Regions from separate parts of the Mesorhizobium sp. M1088 genome, predicted to be linked through region 1. Evidence: predicted binding sites of a transcription regulator. Region 1 holds the regulator's gene; each other region holds the start of a gene.
What was found. The regulator PhoB, encoded in region 1, activates phosphate uptake and scavenging genes when phosphate is short. The targets are predictions, from matches to a motif close to TGTCATNNANCTGTCAT.

Region 1 (7,756 bases):
AGGCTCTCGACGTCGGTGAGCTGCTTGCCGGGGTTGGACTGTGCGTCGGCGGAAATATACTTGTCGCCTGCGGCCTCGATGGCCGCCTTCATTGCGGCCTCGTCGGTCTTCCAGCGCTCTTCCTGGAAGTTCGACCAGGAAACGCCGATGACCTTGTCTTTAGCCTGCGCCACCGACGCCAGCGCCAGCGTCATGGCGACACCCGCCAGAATGGCGGTCGTGAATTTCTTCATCATATCCTCCCTGCGCCGCGTACGGCGTGACCAATTGGCTCAAAGACCAGCTTAGAAGCTCTAATTTTTTCGAGCCTCGAAAAAATACTGGCCCGATCTCCGGCTGCTGTCAACATCGATTCTGATGGATTTTGATGACTCTGCGAGTTTTTTCGAGCGTCGGAATAAACGATGACAGCGCCACCTGCATCTGACACTATTTGCCTGCATCCGACACTATTTGTCGGACATTACCGACGGCTTCCGGTTCATGAGCGGCCGCGGCAACCGGGAGGAAAGCAAAACAATGTCGGTCGGAATCCGCCATGACGATTTGCGCCGGCGCAACCGGGCGATGGTGATCTCGGCGGTGCGCCGGGCCGGCCAGCCATCGCGTACTGAGATCGCAGCTACCACCGGCCTCAGTCATTCGACCATATCGGCGATCTCTTCCGACCTGATACGGGAAGGCATCCTCGCCGAGAGCAAGGCAAGTGAGCCCGTTTCGTTGAAACGCGGTCGTCCGCAGGTCGGCCTCGCCCTCAATCCGGAAGCGGCGGCGGTGCTGACCGTGGTGTTGTCGCTGAATTTCCTGTCGGCCGCCATTATCGACTATACGGGACAGGTGGTCGCCGAGGAACAGCGCCGGCTGGACACGCTGACCATGCCGCGCGACGAGCTGATCCGTGAATGCATGGCCATCGTCCGGCGCCGGCTGCAGGATCCAGACCTTGACGTCCGCAGTGTCGCCCGCATCGCCCTGGCGATTCAGGGCATTACCGACTCCCCTGCACGCGCCATGCTGTGGTCGCCGATCACGCCGCAGACCGACATCGCCTTTGCCGACATGCTGGAGGGCGAATTCGGCATCCCGGCAACGGTGGAGAACGACTGCAACATGATGGCGGTGGCTTTGCGCTGGCGCAATCCGGATCGCTATCGCGACGACTTCATCGCCATCCTGCTTTCGCATGGCATCGGCATGGGGCTGGTGCTGAAGGGCGAACTGTTCACCGGGACGCATTCCTCGGGCGGCGAATTTGGCCACATGATCCATCGTCCGGGCGGCGCGCTCTGCCGTTGCGGGCGGCGCGGCTGCATCGAGGCGTATGCCGGCAACTACGCCATCTGGCGCAACGCCAGGCAGATGAGCGAAGACAGCGAACCGGTCGCCGACGTCAGCGACGCCGACATGCGAGCACTGGCGGCCCGGGCGCGCGAGAAAGATGGGCCGGAACGCGAGGCCTACCGCAAGGCCGGCGAAGCGCTGGGTTTCGGTCTCGGCTCGCTGTTCGCGCTGATCGATCCGGCACCGGTCGCGATGGTCGGCGCCAGTGCCGCCGCCTTCGATCTGATCGAGCCGGCCTTGCGGAAGGCAATCGCCCAGACCGCCGGCGGCCAGCATTCAGGCTCGATCTCCTTCGATACAGAGCCGAACGAATTGCCGCTGATCCGCGAAGGCTGCGCGATGCGGGCGTTAAGCTTCGTCGACCAGGAGATTTTCGCGCCGGGCGCGCAAATGAGGCCCAGCGTCAGAAAGAACGTAGCCTGACCAGGCGGGTCAATCTTCCCTGATCGCATAGCCGGCGCCGCGGATGGTGCGGATGACATCCGGCATCCGGCCGTTGTTGACGGCTTTGCGCAGCCGCCCGACATGCACGTCGACGGTGCGTTCGTCGATGTAGATTGTCTCCCCCCAGACATTATCGAGTAACTGGCTGCGCGAGAAGACACGGCCCGGATGCCGCATCATGAACTCGAGCAGCCGGAATTCGGTCGGCCCGAGCCTGATTTCGCTCTTCTTGCGATAGACCCTGTGCGATTCGCGATCGAGCACGATGTCGCCGACCTTCAGCACGCTGGACAGCACTTCCGGCTTGGCGCGCCGCAGCAGCGCCTTGACCCTGGCCATGAATTCCGGTGTCGAAAACGGCTTGACCAGATAGTCGTCGGCGCCGGTCGAAAGACCGCGCACCCGGTCGCTCTCCTCGCCGCGCGCGGTCAGCATGATGATCGGCAGCCGCTCGGTTTCGGGGCGCACCCGCAACCGACGACAGAGCTCGATGCCGGAAACCGCTGGTATCATCCAGTCGAGCACCAAAAGGTCGGGCACATTCTCCTGCAAACGGATCTCGGCTTCGTCGCCGCGTGTCACCACCTCGACCTGGTAGCCTTCGGATTCGAGATTGTAGCGGAGCAGCACACCCAACGGCTCCTCGTCCTCCACCACCATTATGCGTGGTGCGATCATCGGCTGGGCACCCCCATCATGTCACCGGTGCGGACATTGTCGTTTCGTCCTGCTTCGGACGATTGACCGGCAATTGCTCGCCGGTCAGCACATAATACGCATTTTCGGCGATGTTGGTGACATGGTCGCCGATCCGCTCCAGATTCTTGGCGCAGAACAGCAGGTGCGTGCAAGCGGTGATGTTGCGCGGATCTTCCATCATGTAGGTCAACAGCTCGCGGAACACGGACGTGTATTTGACGTCGATGCGCTCGTCGGCGGCACGAAGCTTGGCCAACGCGGCCGCATCGCCTGCAGCATATTCCTCGATGACACCCTGCACCTGGATGAGAACCAGCTGCGCCATCGCGTCGATGGAATGCGACAGGTCCCGCGGCGTGGCGCTGAGGCCGACCGCACTCACGCGCTTGGCGATATTCTTGGCAAGGTCGCCGATGCGTTCGAGGTCGCCCGCCATGCGGATCGCTCCGACCACATGGCGAAGATCGTGGGCCATCGGCTGGCGTTTGGCGATCAGGGTGATGGCGCGGTCGTCCAGTTCGCGTTGACGCGCATCCATGATGGCGTCGTCGGAAACGACGCGTTGCGCCAGCACGTTGTCGGAATTCAACAGCGCCTTGGTCGCCCCGCCGACCATCGAACCGGCGAGGTCGGCCATGTCGCGGATCAGCTTGCTGATCTGCTCGAGATCCTCGTCGAAAGAAGCGACTGTGTGTTCGCCCATGGTCCTGTCCTCATATGCATGATCGGAACGGCTCAGCCGAAGCGGCCAGTGATGTAGTCCTGCGTGCGCTTCTCGCGGGGCGACGTGAAGATCTTCTCGGTCCGGTCGAACTCGACCAGTTCACCCAGATACATGAAGGCCGTCTGGCGCGACACGCGCGCCGCCTGCTGCATGTTGTGGGTGACGATGACGATCGTGTAGTCGGCTTGCAATTCGTCGATCAGTTCCTCGATCTTGGCAGTCGACAGCGGGTCGAGGGCCGAAGCCGGTTCGTCGAGCAGAATGACTTCCGGCTTCACGGCCACGGTGCGGGCGATACAGAGCCGCTGCTGCTGGCCGCCGGATAGGCTCAAGCCGCTGGCGTTGAGCTTGTCCTTGACCTCGCTCCACAGCGCGGCGCGCTTCAACGCCTGTTCGACGCGGCCGTCCATCTCGGACTTGCCGAGGTTCTCGTAGAGCCTGACGCCGAAGGCGATGTTCTCGTAGATCGACATCGGGAAGGGCGTCGGCTTCTGGAACACCATGCCGATCTTGGTCCTGAGGAGGTTGAGATCCTGCGACCGGTCGAGAATGTTCTTGCCGTCGAGCAGCACCTGGCCCTCGGCCGTCTGTTTTGGGTAGAGCTCATAGATGCGGTTGAACACACGCAGCAGCGTCGATTTCCCGCAGCCCGAAGGGCCGATGAAGGCCGTGACACTGCGCTCGGGCAGCGACAGGCTGATGTCCTTCAGCGCCTTGCTCTGGCCGTAGTAGAAGTTGAGATTCTTGACCTCGATCTTCGTCTTCTCGGCGACCGTTTCGGCCATCGTCATGTCTGGGGACAACATCTGTGTCATCTGTCCTCTCTGCGTCCGGTAAGGCTGCGGGCGAGGATGCTCAAGCCCAGAACCGTCAGGGTGATTATGAGTGCGCCGGTCCACGCCAGTTGCTGCCATTCCTCGTAAGGGCTGAGAGCGAACTGGAAGATGGTCACCGGCAGGCTGGCCATCGGCGCGTTGATATTGCTGCTCCAGAACTGGTTATTGAGCGCGGTGAAGAGCAGCGGCGCCGTCTCGCCGGAAATGCGTGCTATCGCCAGCAATATGCCGGTGACGATGCCGGACAATGCGGCGCGGTAGGCGACCGAACGGATCACCACCCAGCGCGGCGCGCCGATCGCGGCACCGGCTTCACGCAACGCGTTCGGCACCAGGTTGAGCATGTCTTCAGTGGTGCGCACGACCACCGGAATGACCAGGATGGCAAGCGCAACGGCGCCGGCAATGGCCGAGAAATGTCCCATTGGCCGCACCATCAGCTCATAGACAAACAAGCCTATGATGATCGACGGCGCCGACAACAGGATGTCGTTGATGAAGCGGACGACGGTGGTGATGCGCGAAAAGCGTCCATACTCGGCCATGTAGGTTCCCGCCAGCACGCCGATCGGCGTGCCGACGACAACGGCGATGATCGTCATCAGCAGGCTGCCCGTGATGGCATTGAGCAAGCCGCCGGCCTCGCCCGGTGGTGGCGTCATCTCGGTGAAGACCGCGAGCGAAAGCCCGGCTGTGCCCTTATAGACCAGTGCGCCGAGAATGAGCGCCAGCCAGGCAAGCCCGATGCCGGCGGCGACGACGCAAAGCGCCATCATCACCGAATTCCTGGCTTTGCGGCGGCTGTGGAGCGATGAGGATGTCGACATCGGTCAGGCTCCCGTACGGGCGTCGATCCGCATCAGCATATAGCGGGCGGCGGCGAGGATCAGGAAGGTGATGACGAAGAGGATCAGGCCGAGCGAAACCAGCGAGGAGGTGTAGAGGTCGCCGTCGGCCTCGGTGAATTCATTGGCGATGGTCGCCGAGATCGTCGTGCCCGGCGCGAACAGGGAGGCACTGATGCGATGTGCGTTGCCGATGACGAAAGTCACCGCCATGGTTTCGCCGAGTGCCCGGCCGAGGCCAAGCATGACGCCGCCCATGATACCGATGCGGGTATAGGGAATGACCACGCGCCGGGTCACTTCCCAGGTCGTGCAACCGATGCCATAGGCCGATTCCTTCAGCACCGCCGGCACCGTATCGAAGACGTCCTTGGTGATCGAGGTGATGAAGGGCAGCACCATGATGGCGAGGATCAGCGCCGAGGTCAGAAGGCCGATGCCGTAAGGAGGGCCGGCGAAAAGGCTGGATAGTCCCGGCACGCCGTGGAAGATGTTGATGATGAAGGGCTGTATCGTCGTCTGCAGGAACGGCGCGAACACGAACAGGCCCCAGATGCCGTAGATGATCGAAGGAATGCCGGCCAACAGCTCGACCGCTATGCCGATAGGACGCCTGAGCGGGCGCGGGCAGAGCTCGGTGAGAAAGATTGCAATGCCGATGCCGATCGGAACCGCGATCAGGATGGCAATGGCCGCCGTCACCAGCGTGCCGTAGATCGGCGCCAGTGCGCCAAATTTTTCCGTAACGGGATTCCAGCTCTCAGTCGTCAGGAAAGAAAAACCGAACGACGACAGCGCCTGCCATGAGCCGGCAAACAGCGAGATGGCGACACCGCCGAGGATGACCAGCACAAGGATTGCGGAAGCGCGGGTGAGTCCGCGAAATATGGCATCTGTGAGCGCGAAGCGCCGCACAGTAGCTTCCCTGGCCCGGGCTGCTGCAGATGATGGCATGGCATCGGAAGCGATGGTCATTGGGTCCTCGCGATTAAAGGCAACAGGGAGGGCGCCATCGACGCCCTCCCTGGAGGAGATTACATAGCCGAGTAGAGCGGCTTGCCGTCGTCGCCGACGACTTCCTTGGCCCACATGGCCTTGACGCTCTCAACCACCTTGTCGGGCATCGGAACGTAGTCCAGCTCGCCGGCCATCTCGTCGCCCTTGTCGTATGCCCAGGCGAAGAATTTGAGCGCTTCGCCGGTGGTCGCGGCATCATCCGGCTTCTTGTAGAGCAGGATCCACGTTGCCGCCGTCATCGGCCAGGACTCGGCGCCCGGCTCGTTGGCGAGGATGACGCCATAGCCCGGCTGCGAGCTCCAGTCGGCATTGGCCGCTGCCGCCGAGAACGCCGCCGCGGTGGGCTCGATCTTCTTGCCGTCCTTGTTGATCATATCGGTGTGGATGAGCTTGTTCTGCTTGGCGTAGGCATATTCGACATAACCGATCGCGCCGCCGGTCTGGGAGACATTGTTGGCAACGCCCTCATTGCCCTTGGCGCCGATGCCGACCGGCCATTCCACGGCCTTGTCGACGCCGACCTTTTCTTTCCAGTCCGCGCTGACGTCGCCGAGGTAATAGGTGAAGTTGAACGTCGTGCCCGAACCATCCGAACGGTGAACGACCGCGATCGCCTGCGAAGGCAGTTTGACGTCGGGATTGAGCTTCTTGATCGCCTCGTCATCCCAGCTCGTGATCTTGCCGAGGAAGATGTCGGCCAGCGTCGGGCCGTCGAGAACCAACTCGCCCGGCTTGATGCCCTCGAGATTGACGACGGGAACGATGCCGCCCATCACCATCGGGAACTGAGCCAGTCCGGACGCTTCAAGCTCGTCGCCCTTGAGCGGCGCATCCGAAGCGCCGAAGGTAACGGTCTTGGCCTTGATCTGCTTGATGCCGCCGCCGGAACCGATCGACTGGTAGTTAAGGCCAACGCCGGTGTCTTTCTTGTAGGTGTCGGCCCACTTCGCATAGATCGGGTAGGGGAAGGTGGCGCCGGCGCCGGAGATGTCCGCGGCGAGCGCGGCGGACAGGGTGAGGGTGGTCGTCGCCGCAGCCATTGCAATCGCAACGGCCGCCGAGCGGATGAAATATCTCATGTGGCCTGCTCCTGTTCGGAATATGGTCTCTCGGCGCCATTCCTCCGGCGCCCGCTGAGGCCAATAGCCCCCGATTATTACAGTCGCATGACAGTTTCATGTCGCTCCGGTAACGACGTCCAGCCGGGTTAAGAAGGAGCGGCCGCGGGCTTTTGTCGGCATGGGCCGCGGTTTGCCGCTGGAATCAGCAGCTTGCGTGAATTCCGGCCGGCATCGTCTGCTCGGCGATCGCAGCCACTGGCTTTAAAAGAAAAAAGCCGGACGGGAGCGCGTTGCATGCAGCCAGAACGTGTCATGGCCGCGCCATCGCCGAAACAGGTCCGTTGGGGTAAATCTGACCCTGTTTCTTGCCGGCGGTCGCTGCTCCCGCCCGTAACTGGAGGAGCGGAACTTCGAACATCCCATTGTCGCCACTGAGCGCGGCTTTGGTATGGTGCGATCGCACCATGGCCTTACGCTGGAAGCGTTGACGAATCGCAAGGTTCTAACTCGCGCTGGACCTCCATCCGCGCCCGACCCGGCGCTCGATCTTCGAGCAACGCCTTCCACTGGAAGTGCGACGACTTCTACTTCACGGTATCTACTCCCTTCGCCCTATTCCGCCGGTTGTCGGTTAGGCCGAAGCAGCGTTATAAGCTTGCAGGGGTATTGCTGATGTCTCGACGGATTCTGCCTGTCTTCCTGTGCCTGGCGCTGCCTCTGGGAAGCGGCTGCGCGCGCAGCTATGACGGCACCGTCATCATTCCCAAGCCGCTCGATGTTCGCCGTTTC
Region 2 (7,756 bases), on a different contig from region 1:
CTTGCCCGGTCGCTTAGGAGCCGGCGTTATGCTGGGGGGCTTGCCGCGCGACCTTGCGCGACCTTTTCGTTGACTTCACGGCCGAAAAACACGATAAGCCACAAGGGCCGCCGCTTTGGCGGCTTTTTGATTTTTCCGGTTCCGGAGACGCATATAATGAGCGGTTCGGCGCTTTTCGAGACCTTTGTTCGCGCACCCCTGGCTTTCGACCACGGTGAAGGCACCTGGCTGGTCACCGACAAGGGCGAGCGATATCTCGATTTCGCCGGCGGCATCGCCGTGAATTCGTTGGGCTACAGCCATCCGCATCTGGTCGCGGCCCTCACCGAGCAGGCCGCCAAGCTCTGGCACGTCTCTAATCTGTACGAGATTCCGGGACAGAGCCGGCTCGGCGAGCGGCTGGCCGACGCAAGCTTTGCCGACAAGGTGTTCTTCACCAATTCCGGCGCAGAGGCGCTCGAATGCGCCATCAAGACGGCGCGGCGCTACCACTTCGTCAAGGGCCATCCCGAGCGCTACCGCACAATCACCTTCGAAGGCGCCTTCCACGGCCGCACCCTGGCGACCATCGCCGCCGGCGGCCAGTACAAGTATCTGGAAGGTTTCGGCCCCAAGGTCGACGGCTTCGACCAGGTCGGTTTCGACGATGTGGATGCCACCGAGAAGGCGATCACGCCTGAAACCGCGGCGATCCTGATCGAGCCGGTGCAAGGCGAGGGCGGCATCAGGCAAGTGCCGACGCAATCGCTGAAGCGGCTCAGGCAGCTCTGCGATCAGCACGGACTGCTCCTGATTTTCGACGAGGTCCAATGCGGCGTCGGCCGCACCGGAAAGCTGTTCGCGCATGAGTGGGCGGGTGTCACCCCCGACCTCATGGCGGTGGCCAAAGGCATCGGCGGCGGCTTCCCGATGGGTGCCTGCCTCGCCACCGACGAGGCAGCGGTCGGCATGACCGCCGGCGTGCACGGCACCACCTTCGGCGGCAATCCGCTGGCAATGGCGGTCGGCAACGCCGTGCTCGACGTGGTACTGGAAGACGGCTTTCTCGAAGACGTCCAGCGCAAGGCACTGCTGTTGAAGCAGGGGCTCGCTGGCGTCGCCGACGAATTTCCGGATGTTATCGAAAGCATCAGGGGCACCGGCCTGATGCTCGGGCTTAAATGCGCGATGCCCAACACCAAGGTCACGGTGGCACTGCGTGACCAGCATCTCTTGACGGTTCCGGCCGGCGACAACGTTATCCGCCTGCTGCCGCCTCTCACCGTCACCGACGCCGAGATCCACGAAGCGCTCGAGCGCATTCGTGCCGGCGCCAAGAGCCTGGCAGATGCCATCGTCGCTGCCGCTGCGAAGTAATCCTGGAATTCCTGATGTCCCTTCGCCATTTCACCGATCTTTCCGCCGTTTCCGAAGGCGATCTGCGCTTCATGCTCGACGACGCAGCGGTGCGAAAGGCAAGGCTCAAGGCCGGCGAACGCAGCAAGCCGCTCGAAGGCAAGGTGCTGGCGATGATCTTCGACAAGCCGTCGACGCGCACGCGCGTGTCGTTCGACGTCGGTATGCGGCAGTTGGGTGGCGAGACGATCATGCTGACCGGCACCGAGATGCAGCTTGGCCGCTCGGAGACCATTGCCGACACGGCCAAGGTGCTGTCGCGCTACGTCGATGCCATCATGATCCGCACCACCTCGCATGACCGGCTGCTGGAACTGATGGAAAACGCTACGGTCCCCGTCATTAACGGGCTGACCGACGAGACCCATCCCTGCCAGCTGATGGCCGACATCATGACCTTCGAAGAGCACCGCGGTCCGGTGGCCGGTAAAACGATCGCCTGGACCGGCGACGGCAACAACGTGCTGCATTCGCTGCTGGAGGCATCCGCGCGGTTCCATTTCAAGCTGAATGTCGCCGTGCCCGAGGGCAGCGAACCGGCCCAGAAGCATGTCGACTGGTCGAAAGCCAATGGCGGCAAGCTGAAATTCACCCGTTCGCCCGAGGAGGCCGTTCACGAGGCCGACTGCATCGTCACCGACTGCTGGGTGTCGATGGGCCAGGAGCACCGTGCCCGCGGCCACAATGTCTTCCTGCCCTATCAGGTCAATGCGGCACTGATGGCGAAAGCCAAGCCGGATGCGCTGTTCATGCACTGTCTGCCGGCGCATCGCGGTGAGGAGGTTACCGACGAGGTCATCGACGGACCGCATTCGGTGGTGTTCGATGAGGCCGAGAACCGGCTCCATGCCCAGAAGGCGGTCCTGGCCTGGTGCCTGGGCGCTTGATACGAGCCGCGGTGATCCGGGCCGGCCTGATCTGCGCCGCCTTGATCTGGGCCGCCTTGATCCGGGAGTTGGTGGTGCCTATCTCAGGCGCATCACGCAAATCGAGCGCGTCTCGTCGCATGCGCCCCGGAGGGCGGCATCGCCGCGCCCCGGAGCTTTGTCATGTTGGAAACTCATCAATTGGCTGAACATAAACCCAAGCTCGGCGAATTCGGCTACGCCGGCGACGACCATGTCGTGCCGTTCGAGGTCGGCCCGCTCGACGTGCGCGGTCGCACCGTCCAGCTCGGGCCGATGCTCGATGCTATTCTCAGCCGCCACGACTATCCCGAGCCGGTCGCCCGGCTCCTGGCTGAAGCCTGTGTGTTGACGGTATTGCTCGGAACTTCGCTGAAGTTCGAGGGCAAGTTCATTCTGCAGACCCGCACCGACGGGCCGGTCGACATGCTGGTCGCGGATTTCTCCACGCCGCACGCGCTGCGCGCTTACGCCCGCTTCGATGCCGACCGGCTGCAGGCTTTGACTTCTGCCGGCGAGACGTCACCGCAGACGCTGCTCGGCAGCGGCGTCCTGGCGCTGACCATCGACCAGGGCGCCCACACGCAACGCTACCAGGGCATCGTCCAGCTCGACGGCGTCACACTGGAAGATGCCGCACGCACTTATTTCCGCCAGTCGGAGCAGATTCCGACCGACCTCCGGCTTTCGGTTGCCAAGCTTCTGACGCCCGGCGTCGGCGGTGCCCGCGAACAATGGCGGGCCGGTGGCCTGCTGGCACAATTCCTGCCGCAGTCGGCGGAGCGCATGCGCGTACCCGACCTTCCAGGTGGCGACGGCGATCCGCGTGAGGAAATCCACGACCCGACCGACAATTCCTGGCAGGAGCTGCTGGCGCTGCTTGGTACTGTTGAACCGACCGAGCTGATCGATCCGACGATCGGCGCCGAACGGCTGCTTTACCGGCTTTTCCACGAGCATGGCGTCCGCGTGTTCGGCGGGGTGCCGGTCGCCGACCAGTGCTCATGCTCGAGGGAGAAGATCCACGGCATCCTCGAAGGCTTTTCCGCCGAGGAGATCAGGGACAGCACCGAGGATGGCAGCATTCACGTCGCCTGCGAATTCTGCTCGAAGCAATATGACTTCGACCCGGCGGAGTTTGCAGCGGCCGGATGACCGCCGTCAATTGACGGTGCGCCGCATTCCCGGCAAGTCGAGCGAGAAGGCGGGGATGGCGACGTCGAACGTCTCGCCCCGCCTGTTGCGCATGGTGTAGTGCCCGACCATGATGCCGGACGGCGTCGAGAGCGGGCATCCAGACGTATACTGATAGCTGTCGCCGGGGTTGAGTCCGGGTTGCTCGCCGACGACCCCGGGGCCGCGCACTTCCTCGACCTTGCCGGTGCCGTCGGTAATGTGCCAGTAGCGCGACAGAAGCTGCACGAACTCATCCGACTGATTGTCGATGGTCACCTGATATCCCCAGACATAGCGGTTTTGCGGCGGGTCGGAGTGATCCTCCAGATAGAACGGCCTGACCTGCACTTCGATGTTGCGGGTGACGGCGCTGTACATAAACTGCTCCAAAGCAATGTAGATGGAACTTTCGACGCTCAGCGCAGTTTGATCAACGATGCGCGTCATCTCCTTGCCCGACTCGAGCGCAGGTGCCGAAAAACAATGTCATTTAAGTGACACATGACAATGATGGTGTGCAGGCTTGTGCCGGGCGACTCAGCGTTCTGTCGAATTGTTGAAAACGGCCGTCATGCGGCCGGCACTTCTGGAGTGACCAGATCTCGATGGAACCGACATTCGCAGCCGCTCTCCTTTCCATAGCCCTCCTTCTTTCAAATCTCGCCAGCATCCTGTTAGCTTCGCTGAAGCTGAAGCGACCAGCCAGGATCGCACCGCCCGCCAACGCGCCGCCGGTATCGATCGTCATCCCGGCACGCGGCGTCGAGCCGTTTGCCGAAGAGACGCTGGAGCGCGCCTTCTCACTCGACTGGCCGCGCTACGAACTCATCTTCTGCGTTGCCCATGCCGACGACCCGGTGGTCAAGCCGATCACCGCCGCAATGGCGCGCTTTCCAGCTATTCGCGCCCGCCTTCTAGTCGGTGACGACCGCATCAGCGGCAATCCAAAACTCAACAATTGCGTGAAGGGTTGGGAAGCGGCGCATTATCGCTGGGTCATTCTTGCCGATTCCAATGTGCTTATGCCGAGCGACTACGTCCAGCAGCTGATGGCGGCATGGCGGCATGGTACTGGCCTCGTCTGCTCGACGCCGATCGGCTCACGGCCGGACGGCTTCTGGGGGGAGGTCGAATGCGCCTTTCTCAACACGCTGCAGGCACGCTGGCAGTACGCCGGAGAGGCGCTCGGCCTCGGCTTCGCGCAGGGTAAGAGCATGTTGTGGAACAAGCCGATGCTCGACGCCAATGGCGGCATCCGCGCGCTTGCCGCCGAGATCGCCGAGGACGCCGCCGCGACCAAGCTGGTCAACGGGCTCGGACTGCGGGTCAATCTTGTCGCCTCGCCCTTCGAACAGCCGCTCGGCCGGCGCACGCTTGGCGAGATCTGGTCGCGGCAGGCGCGCTGGGCGCGGCTGCGCCGCGTCACCTTCGCGCTGTTCTTCGCCCCCGAGATCCTGATCGGCGCGGCGCCGCCGCTGGTGCTTGCGCTGATCGCGGCGGCTGACGCCGGCGTCAGCCTGCCGGCAACCGCCATCGCCGTGCTGGTCGCGGCCTACCTGCCGGAATGCGCTTTGGCCTCGGCTAAGGGATGGCACCTGTCGCCGCGCACGATCCCGGCGATGATGGCGCGAGACCTGATGCTTCCCGCCATTTGGGCGCGCGGATGGCTGAGCGGCGCCGTCGACTGGCGCGGCAATGTGATGACTATCCAGACAAAGACCGTCGCGGAGCTGGAAGAGACCCCGTCCGGTGCCTGATCGGGCGCGTTCCCGCTCGCCTCTGTTCGGCCAGCCCTTATCCGGCAACTCTCAGTGCCTGCTCGATGTCTTCGAGCAGGTCGTCGGCGTCCTCAAGGCCAACTGACAGCCTGAGCGTTCCCGGTCCGATGCCGAGCTCGGCGCGGGCCTCATCGGTCAAGTTCTTGTGCGTCGTCGTCGCCGGATGGGTGATCAGGCTCTTGGCGTCGCCGAGATTGTTGGAAATGAGCACGACGTCGAGTGCGTTCTGGAAGGCAAAGGCCGCCTGCTTGCCGCCCTTCACATCGAGGCAGATCAGCGTCGAGCCACCCGACATCTGCTTCTTGACCACGGCCGCTTGTGGGTGGTCGGCACGGCCGGGATAGATGACACGGGCGATTTGCGGGCGCTCGGCCAGGAAATCCGCGATGCGGCCGGCACTTTCCGTCTGCTGGCGTACGCGTAGCGGCAGCGTCTCCAGGCCTTTCAGCAGCGTCCAGGCATTGAAGGGCGAGAGGCTTGGGCCGGTGTGGCGGAAATAGTCATGCAGGTTCTCGTCGATCCATTTCTTGTCCGACAGAACGATGCCGCCAAGACAGCGCCCCTGGCCGTCAATATGCTTCGTGGCCGAATAGACGACGATGTGGGCGCCGAGCTGCAGGGGTTTCTGCTGCAAGGGCGTAGCGAAGACATTGTCGACGATCAGCCTGGCGCCGATCGAATTGGCAAGTGCCGCGACGGCGGCAATGTCGACTACCTCCAGCGTTGGATTGGTAGGGCTTTCCAGGAAAAACAGTTTGGTGTTTGGCTTGACCGCCTTTTCCCAATTGGCGATGTCGGTGCCGTCGACCAGCGTTGCCTCAATGCCGTATTTCGGCGCCAGCGTCTCGACCACCCAGCGGCAGGAGCCGAACAGCGCGCGCGCCGCCACGATATGGTCGCCCGCCTTGGCGCTGCACAGCAGTGCTGCCGTCACCGCCGCCATGCCGGATGCCGTGGCGCGCGCGTCTTCGGCTCCTTCCAGCGCGCACATGCGTTTCTCAAACATGTCGACCGTCGGATTGGCATAGCGCGAATAGATGAAGCCCGGCTCCTCGCCCTTGAAGCGGGCCTCCGCCGCTTGCGCCGTCTCGTAGACATAGCCTTGGGTGAGATACATCGCCTCGGAGGTCTCGCCGAAGCCGGAACGCAGCGTTCCGGCATGCACGAGTGCGGTCTGAGGCTTCCAGTCGCGCTTCTTGGTCATCATTCCATCCAAACACCAAAATTGGTCCAAACAACAAAAAACCGGTCGCGAAAGTCGCAACCGGTCCATATGGCCTTGCGGCCCGACGGTCCTTTAGCGACTTGTTTAACGTGGCTGCAAGCCGACCGGCCAAATCACCACGGGATAACGAGCTTTAGACCCGCGCCACGCTTGCGTCAATTGCCGGCATGATTAAGAGGGTTGTACCAAGCAGGTGCCAAACGCGTCCACGGTCGGACCTGCGACAGAACAAGACCTCGCCCGGCGTTCGAACGGAGCCAGACCCTTGCGGCAGACAGGCATTCTTCCCGATCAGGATATTTCCGCGCTGTTCCAGACGGGCGCGCTGAAATCGCCGCGCACGCTCGATGCCGATCAGATCCAGCCGGCCAGCCTTGACCTCAGGCTCGGCGACAAGGCCTGGCGGGTGCGTGCTTCCTTCTTGCCCGGCCCGGACCACAGGGTTGCCGACAAGCTCGACCGGCTGAAGCTGCACGAGATCAACCTCGCCGAAGGTGCTGTGCTGGAAACCGGCTGCGTCTACATCGTGCCGCTGCTCGAAAGCCTGGCGCTGCCCGCCCATATTTCCGCCTCCGCCAACCCGAAAAGCTCGACCGGACGGCTCGATATCTTCACTCGGGTAATGACCGACCGCGGCCACGAGTTCGACAAGATCGCCGCCGGCTATGAAGGCCCGCTCTACCTGGAGGTCAGCCCGCGCACTTTCCCGATCGTCGTGCGGATCGGCTCGCGGCTGTCGCAGATCAGGTTCCGCACCGGCAATGCGCTCTTGTCGGAAAACGAGTTGCACGAGTTGCACCGCGCCGAAATGTTGGTCGCCACCGAACCACCCAACATCTCAGGCGGGGGCATCGCGCTATCGATCGACCTCGACGGCGACAAGGACGGGCTGGTCGGCTATCGCGGCAAGCACCACACCGGCCTCGTCGACGTCGACAAGCGCGCCGCGCAGGATGTCGTCGATTTCTGGGAGCCGCTCTACAAGAGCGGTGCCGGCGAGCTGGTGCTCGATCCGGACGAATTCTATATTCTGGTGTCGCGCGAGGCGGTGCATGTGCCGCCGCTCTACGCCGCCGAAATGACGCCCTTCGATCCGCTGGTCGGCGAGTTCCGCGTCCATTATGCCGGTTTCTTCGACCCGGGTTTCGGCCATTCGGCGTCGGGCGGCACCGGCAGCCGGGCGGTGCTCGAGGTACGCAGCCACGAAGTGCCGTTCATCCTCGACCACGGCCAGATCGTCGGACGGTTGGTCTATGAGCACATGCTGAAACGGCCGC
Region 3 (7,756 bases), on a different contig from region 1:
CGGCGATCTCAAAACCTTCGCGGCGCATCGTCTCGATCAGCACGGCCAGCTGCAATTCGCCGCGGCCGGAAACGAAGAACGAATCCTTGTCAGGTGATTCCTCGATCTTCAGCGCGACATTGCCTTCGGCCTCGCGCAGCAGGCGGTCGCGGATGACGCGGCTGGTCACCTTGTCGCCTTCGGTACCGGCCAGCGGCGAATCGTTGACGAGGAAAGACATCGTCACAGTCGGCGGATCGATCGGCTGCGCGTGCAGCGGCTCGGTCACCGACAGGTCGCAGAAGGTGTCGGCGACAGTGCCTTTCGACAGGCCGGCGATGGCGACGATGTCGCCCGCCTGCGCCTCGTCAATGGGCTGGCGCTCGAGCCCGCGGAAAGCAAGGATTTTCGAGATTCGGCCGGTTTCGACCTGGGTGCCGTCATGGTGCAGCACCTTGACCGCCTGGTTGGATTTCAGCGTGCCGGATTCGATACGGCCGGTGATGATGCGGCCGAGGAAAGGATTGGCTTCCAGGATGGTGCCGATCATGCGGAATGGGCCGGGATGAACGGTCGGGGCCGGCACGTGCTTGATGACGAGGTCGAACAGCGGCGCCAGAGCCTGGTCCTTCGGACCTTCGGGGTTTTCCGAGACCCAGCCGTCGCGGCCTGAACCATAAAGGATAGGGAAGTCGAGCTGCTCGTCGGTGGCGTCAAGTGCTGCAAAAAGATCGAACACCTCGTTGACCACTTCGACGTGGCGGGCATCTGGCCGGTCGATCTTGTTGATGACGACGATCGGCTTCAGTCCAACCTTGAGTGCCTTGCCGACCACGAATTTGGTCTGCGGCATCGGCCCCTCGGCGGCGTCGACCAGCACGATGGCCGAATCCACCATCGACAGAATGCGCTCGACCTCGCCGCCGAAGTCGGCGTGGCCGGGCGTGTCGACGATGTTGATGCGGGTGTCCTTCCAGTCGACCGAGGTCGCCTTGGCCAGGATGGTGATGCCGCGTTCCTTTTCGAGGTCGTTCGAATCCATGGCGCGCTCGGCGACGCGCTGGTTGTCGCGGAACGAGCCGGACTGTTTCAGAAGCTGGTCGACGAGGGTGGTTTTTCCATGGTCGACGTGCGCGATGATCGCGATATTGCGGATTTTCATGTTTCGGTCTCGGGAGCGTTGCAGGCAGCAGGCCAAAAGGCGCTGCCTCTTTCGGTTGGGCGGCTCATACAGGGTTTTTCGCAATTGCGAAAGAGGAGGCGAGCCACCAAATAAAGTCACCAAATCTTAAATGTCTTGGTGTGAAGTGGAATTATTAACCAAGGCGGAACCTTTCATGGTCCGGACAGTTCGAATTTCATGATCGAGACAGGCATCAAACTCCGGCCGATTTTGGCATGTACCGCGCTCGCCGTCCTCCTCGCGGCCGGCGCGGCGCAATCGGCGGCGTCGTTCAAGGAGACGCGGTCTGCTTTGCCGTCCGACAAGCCGTCGGCGGAGCAGCTTTTTGCCGATGCTCCCGATGGCGTCGATCCGGTGGTGACCGGGCCGGTCAGCGCCGCCTTCAAGCAGCGGCAGCAAAATGCCGGATGCGACAGCGCCGTCTGGCCCAACATTCCCGTCGTCTGCTATCCCGATTGATATACGTTCCTACCCTCGGGCTGGCCCGAGGGTAGTGGCGCCGTCGCTCACGCCGACCGCACCGGATCAAGCGTGACCTTGTAGAGTTCGCTGTCGTCGCGATCCATCAGCCGCACCGTCAACTGTTCGGTGGCGCCATCGATCTCGACGAGCCCGAAGAACTGCAGGCCGGCCGAAGGCGCCAGGTTTTGACCCTGTTCGGCAGTTGGTGCCTTTATGAACTTCAGCTCCGGGCCGAATGTCATATCGAAACCATTAGGCCCGAACGTCCCGGAATGGATCGGACCCGAAACGAATTCCCAAAACGGATCGAAGTCCTGGAACTGCGCCTTGTCCGGATTGTAGTAATGCGCGGCTGTGTAATGCACGTCTGCGGTGAGCCAGACAGTGTTGCTGATACCCGCATTCTTTATATAGCGAAGAAGGTCGGCAATTTCCAGCTCACGCCCTTTGGCCGGGCCATTGTCGCCATTGCTGACCGCCTCGGCCCCTACCTTCTTGGTGCCGTCGTTCCAGACGACGAGGCCGAGCGGCATGTCGGCGGCAATGATTTTCCAGGTTGCGTTGGAATTCGCCAGTTCACGCTTCAGCCACTTGATCTGCTGTTCACCGAGGATGCGCGATTGCGGCGTCATCGTCTCCTGCATATCCGGACCGTTGGGGCCGCGGTAGGAACGCATGTCGAGGAAGAACACGTCGAGCAGCGGACCATAGGCGATCTTGCGGTAGACGCGGCCGGGCTCCGACGGCTCGTAACGGATCGTCGTCATTTCGTGGAAGGCGCGCGCCGCACGTGCCGCCAGCACATGGATGGATTTTTCAGTGTAGCGATCGTCGGCGCTCAGGTCCTTCGAGTCCGACCAGTTGTTCAGCACCTCGTGGTCATCCCACTGATAGAAGGTCGGACAGATGGCGCTGAGCGCCAGCACATGCCTGTCCATCATGTTGTATTTCCACTGCGCCCGGTATTCGTCCAGCGTCTCGGCAACCTTGCGCTTCTCGTCGATCAGCACTTTGTTTTTCCACTTGCCGCCGTTGGGCAGGTCGACCTCGTCCTTCATCGCACCATCGGCATAGATCGTATCGCCCGAATGCAGGAAGAAGTCGGGCGTGTGCTTGGCAATGGTGGCGTAGGTCTTCATGCCGGTCTCGTCGATGCCCCAACCTTGGCCGGCGGTGTCGCCCGACCAGGCAAAGCGAATGTCGCGCTTCGAGGCAGGTGCCGTGCGGAAGCGGCCGACGACCGGCTCGGAAACGGCGTTGATGTCGGCAAGATCGGCCGCGACCATGCGGTAGAAGATGTCCTGGTCGGAGGCGAGATCGGTAAGCAGCCGCTTCACCGTATAATCGCTGGCCGGCGAGGTATCGAGCGGCGCCAGGCGGACGGCATTGGTGAAGCTTTCGGTCGGCGACACCTCGAACATGACGCGCGACGGCCGGTCGGTGCGTGTCCAGACCATGCCGCTGGTGGCGTCGACGTCGCCGGACTGGATGCCATGGGTGAAAGCCGGGCGCTGATTGGCGCGCGAGTAATAGGGAAGGGCGAGGCCCGAGGCGCCGACCAGGCCAACGGCGCTGGCCGACGTGACGAAAGCGCGCCGCGTCATCGAAATCTTGTTCATGGCTGTCTCCTGGATGGCATTGAACGTCGCCGCCAAGCTCCAGCTTCAATGTTTCAGGCACATTTCGAAACGATGAAGGTTTGATAACAGTGAACAGGCTGGCGAATCTCCCTCCTTGAGGGGGAGATGTCGCCAAAGGCGACAGAAGGGGGTCGTCTCGCGCGGAGCACCGACCTCTTGCATCGGCGATAAGGGGCCGAGCCCGGTTGGACCGACCCCCTCCTGGCCGCTTCGCGGCCATCTCCCCCTCAAGGGGGGAGATTAGCACGGCCGATTGCGCCCTACGCCGCCTGCGGTTCCGGATCAAACGCCGGGCGGCTGGTGTTGATCAGCAGCGAGATGCAGGCGGCGGCTATTGCCGTCATACCGGCGATCAGGAAGGCAAGCTCGTAATTGCCTTGCAGCTCGCGCATGGTGCCGCCGAAGAAGGCCGCCGTTGCCGCACCCACCTGATGGCCGGCGACGATCCAGCCGAAGACGATCGGCCCGCTGCGGTCGCCGAACGCCTCGTTGGAAAGCCTGAGCGTCGGCGGCACGGTGGCGATCCAGTCCAGTCCGTAAAACACCGCGAAGATGATCAGGCTGGTCGCCGAGAAGCCGGAATAGGGCAGATAGATCAGCGACAGGCCGCGAATGCCATAATAGACGCCGAGCAGCTTGCGCGGGTCGAAACGGTCGGTGAGCCAGCCCGACAGCGTCGTGCCGATAAGGTCGAAGATGCCCATCATCGAGAGCAGGCCTGCGGCCTGCACTTCGCCGATGCCCATATCGCCGCAAAAGGCGATCAGATGCGTGCCGACCAACCCGTTGGTGGTGAAGCCGCAAACGAAGAAGGTGGCGAACAGATACCAGAAGACGCGCGTGCCGGCGGCGCGGCGCAGCGTGCTCAATGTATGCGAAAGGAAATTGCCTTGCGAGGCTGGCGGCACCGGCGGCACGTCGTCGGCATCGGCGCCATAGCGGACCATGCCGATCGACGCCGGGCGCTCCGGCACCAGCATATAGACCAGCGGCACCAGGCAGGCGGTGGCCACGGCAATGGCGATGGCGACCGGCTTCCAGCCGCCCGACTGGGCGAGCGAGGCGAGCAGCGGCAGGAAGACCAGCAGCCCGGTGGCACTGGACGCCGACATCAGCCCCATCACCAAGCCGCGATTGGTCTTGAACCAGCGGTTGACGATGGTCGCGCCGAGCACGGTGGCGACGGCGCCCGAGCTGACGCCGGAAAACACGCCCCAGGTGAGGAGCAGATGCCACGGTTTGGTCATCAACAGGCTGAGCGCGGTCGATCCCGACATCAAGAGCAGCGCGGCAAGCAAGGTGCGGCGCAGCCCGATCCGCTCCATCAGCGCCGCGGCAAACGGCCCGGTCAGGCCATAGAGGAAGATGCCGGTGGCCGCCGCCAGCGACACCACGTCGCGCCGCCAGCCGAAACTGTTCTCCAGCGGCAGCATCATGACTGCCGGCGCCGAACGCAGGCCCGCTGCGATCAGCAGGCAAAGGAAGATGACGGCGACCACGACGAAAGCGTAGCGCTGGCCAAACGGGCGGGATTGAGCTATCATGTTACTGACCGGTACGTTGCAGGAGCGCGAAACATACGTACCGACCGGTAACATTGTCAACCAGCTAATCGGCAGACCAGGCATGAAAAGCATTGAACCAACGATCAAGGCCAATGACGCACCGCCGCCTCGCGCCGCCGAACGGATTCTCCAGGTGGCGCGCGATCTGTTCTACCGGCAAGGCATCAGGGCGATCGGCGTCGACGAGATCGTGCGGCGTGCCGGCGTCACCAAACCCAGCCTCTACCGCAGCTTTCCGTCCAAGGACGAGCTGGCCGCATCCTACCTCCGGCACTATGACCTCGAATTCTGGGAGCGTTTCGACGAGGCGGTGGATGCCCATCCCGGCGATCCGCGCGCGCAGATCGTCGCCTTCCTGACGCGTGTCGGCAAGCGTACGCAAAGGCCCGACTATCGCGGCTGCGGCATGACCAATGCCGCGGTCGAATATCCCGAACATGGCCATCCGGCCCGCGTCGTGAGTGAGGCCAACAAGCAGGAACTGCGCCGCCGCCTGCGCGCCATGGCGGCGGCGATGGGCGCCGGCGACGCCGAGACGCTGGGCGACGGGCTGCTGCTGCTGATCGAGGGCGCCTATATTAGCGGCCAGCTGTTCGGTGCCGGCGGACCGGCGCAGTCGGTGGCCCGCAACGCCGATCTTCTGATAGAGGCAAGTTTGAAGAAATAGTGTTCCGTTTTGCCAGACCACTGTGCGCAGCCTGACTTCCTCTAGGCTGCTGCTAAATTTGACGGTACGCTGCGCCCCCCGAACTGAGTTGTTCCGCCATGCGCGCTCTCTTGATCCCGCTTGCCCTCGCCGGTTTCTGCCAGGCGGCCCGGGCCGGCGACATATCCAGCGTCTATACCGATCTCGATTGGGAGAAGGACTGCGTCACCTATGCCCAAGCGGAAGAAGGCAACGGCGACTGGGCCGATCTCGCCTGTTCGGGCTACCGCGGCTACCCGGTGCTGGTTTCCTACGACGATGCGCGGGAATCGCTGTTCTACGGCTTTCCACCTGGCGATATGACCACGGTCTGGGAAAGCTTTTCCGGCCTCAATTCGGCTGGACCCAAGGTCGAGTGGCGGATCGAAACCAACGGCAAAACTGCCATTCCGTTCGCCGTCATTCATCGTCGCTCGATCAGCGATAGCGAGGGCGAGAACAAGTCGACGGAAGTGCTGATTGTGGCCAAGGTTGCCCAGCCTGACGCCCACGAAGGCTGCACGATCGGCCTTGTGCTCGCCACCGGCAATCCCGCGGCCAACGATCAGGCGCGCAAGCTTGCCGACGAGAAGGCACGCACCTTCGCCTGCGGCAAGGACAAGCGTGAGGTGCTGGGCGACGCGCCCGCTTTCGGCCGCGTCGACAACTGATTATTTGCGCCCGATAATTACTTGCGCCTGGCCCGCTCGATTGCCTCGACGATCATCTTCTTGGCATAGGCCGCATCGTACCAGCCTTCGATCTTGACCCATTTGCCGGGTTCGAGATCCTTGTAGTGCTCGAAAAAGTGCTGCACTTGCTGGCGGGTGATGTCGGGCAATTGCGTGTATTCGTGGACGTCCTCGTAGCGCAAGGTCAGCTTGGGCGAAGGCACAGCGATGACCTTCTCGTCCTGGCCCGCATTGTCCTCCATCACCAGCACGCCGATCGGCCGCACATTGATGACGCAGCCTGGCACCAGCGCGCGCGTGTTGCAGACCAATACGTCGATCGGGTCACCGTCGCCCGACAGCGTATGCGGTACGAAACCGTAATTGCCGGGATAGCGCATCGAAGTGTGAAGGAAGCGGTCGACGAACAGCGTGCCGGCCTCCTTGTCCATCTCGTACTTGATCGGCTCGCCGCCAATCGGCACCTCGATAATGACGTTGACGTCCTCGGGCGGGTTCTTTCCGCTGGCAATCGCTTCGATACGCATCGCTTTATCCCTCTCTCGATTGCAGATCGATAGCGGGCGACGGCGAATGGTGCAATGCGGCGAATGGTACGGGGAGATCGTCCGAACCGAAAACCGGCCGGATCATGCGCTGGCCGTCATTCCCAGACGAAAGCGACCTTCTTCAGCGCCTTCTGCTCGAAGATCTCGACGCCTTCGGCAACATCGCGGCCACCGGCGCCGGCATAAAAGGCAAGTGCGTTCTGATTGTCTTCCAGCGCCCAGACCACCATGCCTTTCAGGCCATGGTCGGCCAGCCGTGCCCGCGCGGCCGAGAACAGCCGGCTGCCGAGCCCGATGCCTTGATATTCCGGCCGCAGGTAAAGTTCGTAGATCTCGCCCTGCTGCCTGAGTTCGCGGGCGCGGTTCTTGCCGATCGTCGCATACCCGGCAATTTTGCCGCCGATTTCGACGACCAGGACGGTGGCAGCGCGGCGAATGGCATTCGCCCACCAGTCGGCGCCGCGGCGGTTGATCATCGATGTCAGCGTGCGGTGCGGGATGATGCCCGAATAGGCGCCGCGCCAGGCCTCGAGATGCACGTCGGCGATGGCGGCTGCATCGCGCGGTTCGGCTTTCCTGATGTCGATGCTCAGCGTATTCATGATTGGTTAACCATAAACCCGCTGCGCCCGATTGCAAGAGTCCGGTCAACCGCCGCGATGCTTTCACACAGCCGGACGGTGCGTCCTTGAGACGCTGCGAAACCGCTTTTGGCGAGATCAAATCTCGACCAGATGGTCGTCCAGTTCGTTGCTGTCGCCGGTCGAGACCGGAAAATGCTCGGCCAGTACCCCACCGACTGCTTGGATCGCCTTGACGAACCCGTCGGCAAGCCGATCGTCGCCGGCATGCGCCGTAAGGTCGCGGACGACACCGTCCCAGACATGCTGGCCGACACGAGAATCGATGCCGCTGTCGGCGACCACCTCGGCATAGCGCTCGGCAATCGAGACGAACACCAGCACGCCGGTGCGCGCCGTGGTACGGTGGACGTTGCGGGCG

Region 2: a site for PhoB is predicted at 3,961-3,977, ahead of NKH49_RS04265 (ceramide glucosyltransferase). Genes of this name have one in related genera too.
Region 3: a site for PhoB is predicted at 3,316-3,332, ahead of NKH49_RS08525 (alkaline phosphatase D family protein). Genes of this name have one in related genera too.

What each region holds. Positions count from the first base shown of each region.
Region 1 covers NZ_JAMYMO010000018.1:47,737-55,492, reverse strand. The annotation lists gene xylF (D-xylose ABC transporter substrate-binding protein) at 1-233, opposite strand, end outside; gene NKH49_RS20495 (ROK family protein) at 520-1,764, shown strand; gene phoB (phosphate regulon transcriptional regulator PhoB) at 1,774-2,463, opposite strand; gene phoU (phosphate signaling complex protein PhoU) at 2,480-3,187, opposite strand; gene pstB (phosphate ABC transporter ATP-binding protein PstB) at 3,220-4,023, opposite strand; gene pstA (phosphate ABC transporter permease PstA) at 4,020-4,871, opposite strand; gene pstC (phosphate ABC transporter permease subunit PstC) at 4,875-5,864, opposite strand; gene pstS (phosphate ABC transporter substrate-binding protein PstS) at 5,924-6,985, opposite strand; gene NKH49_RS20460 (hypothetical protein) at 7,640-7,756, shown strand, end outside.
Region 2 covers NZ_JAMYMO010000002.1:323,207-330,962, forward strand. The annotation lists gene NKH49_RS04245 (aspartate aminotransferase family protein) at 157-1,356, shown strand; gene argF (ornithine carbamoyltransferase) at 1,371-2,282, shown strand; gene NKH49_RS04255 (Hsp33 family molecular chaperone) at 2,445-3,455, shown strand; gene apaG (Co2+/Mg2+ efflux facilitator ApaG/CorD) at 3,462-3,854, opposite strand; gene NKH49_RS04265 (ceramide glucosyltransferase) at 4,082-5,233, shown strand; gene NKH49_RS04270 (O-succinylhomoserine sulfhydrylase) at 5,271-6,461, opposite strand; SAM riboswitch at 6,532-6,609, opposite strand; gene NKH49_RS04275 (2'-deoxycytidine 5'-triphosphate deaminase) at 6,745-7,756, shown strand, end outside.
Region 3 covers NZ_JAMYMO010000005.1:85,073-92,828, reverse strand. The annotation lists gene typA (translational GTPase TypA) at 1-1,141, opposite strand, end outside; gene NKH49_RS08530 (hypothetical protein) at 1,340-1,621, shown strand; gene NKH49_RS08525 (alkaline phosphatase D family protein) at 1,669-3,243, opposite strand; gene NKH49_RS08520 (MFS transporter) at 3,525-4,808, opposite strand; gene NKH49_RS08515 (TetR/AcrR family transcriptional regulator) at 4,891-5,496, shown strand; gene NKH49_RS08510 (hypothetical protein) at 5,595-6,185, shown strand; gene ppa (inorganic diphosphatase) at 6,203-6,733, opposite strand; gene NKH49_RS08500 (GNAT family N-acetyltransferase) at 6,850-7,356, opposite strand; gene NKH49_RS08495 (TPM domain-containing protein) at 7,474-7,756, opposite strand, start outside.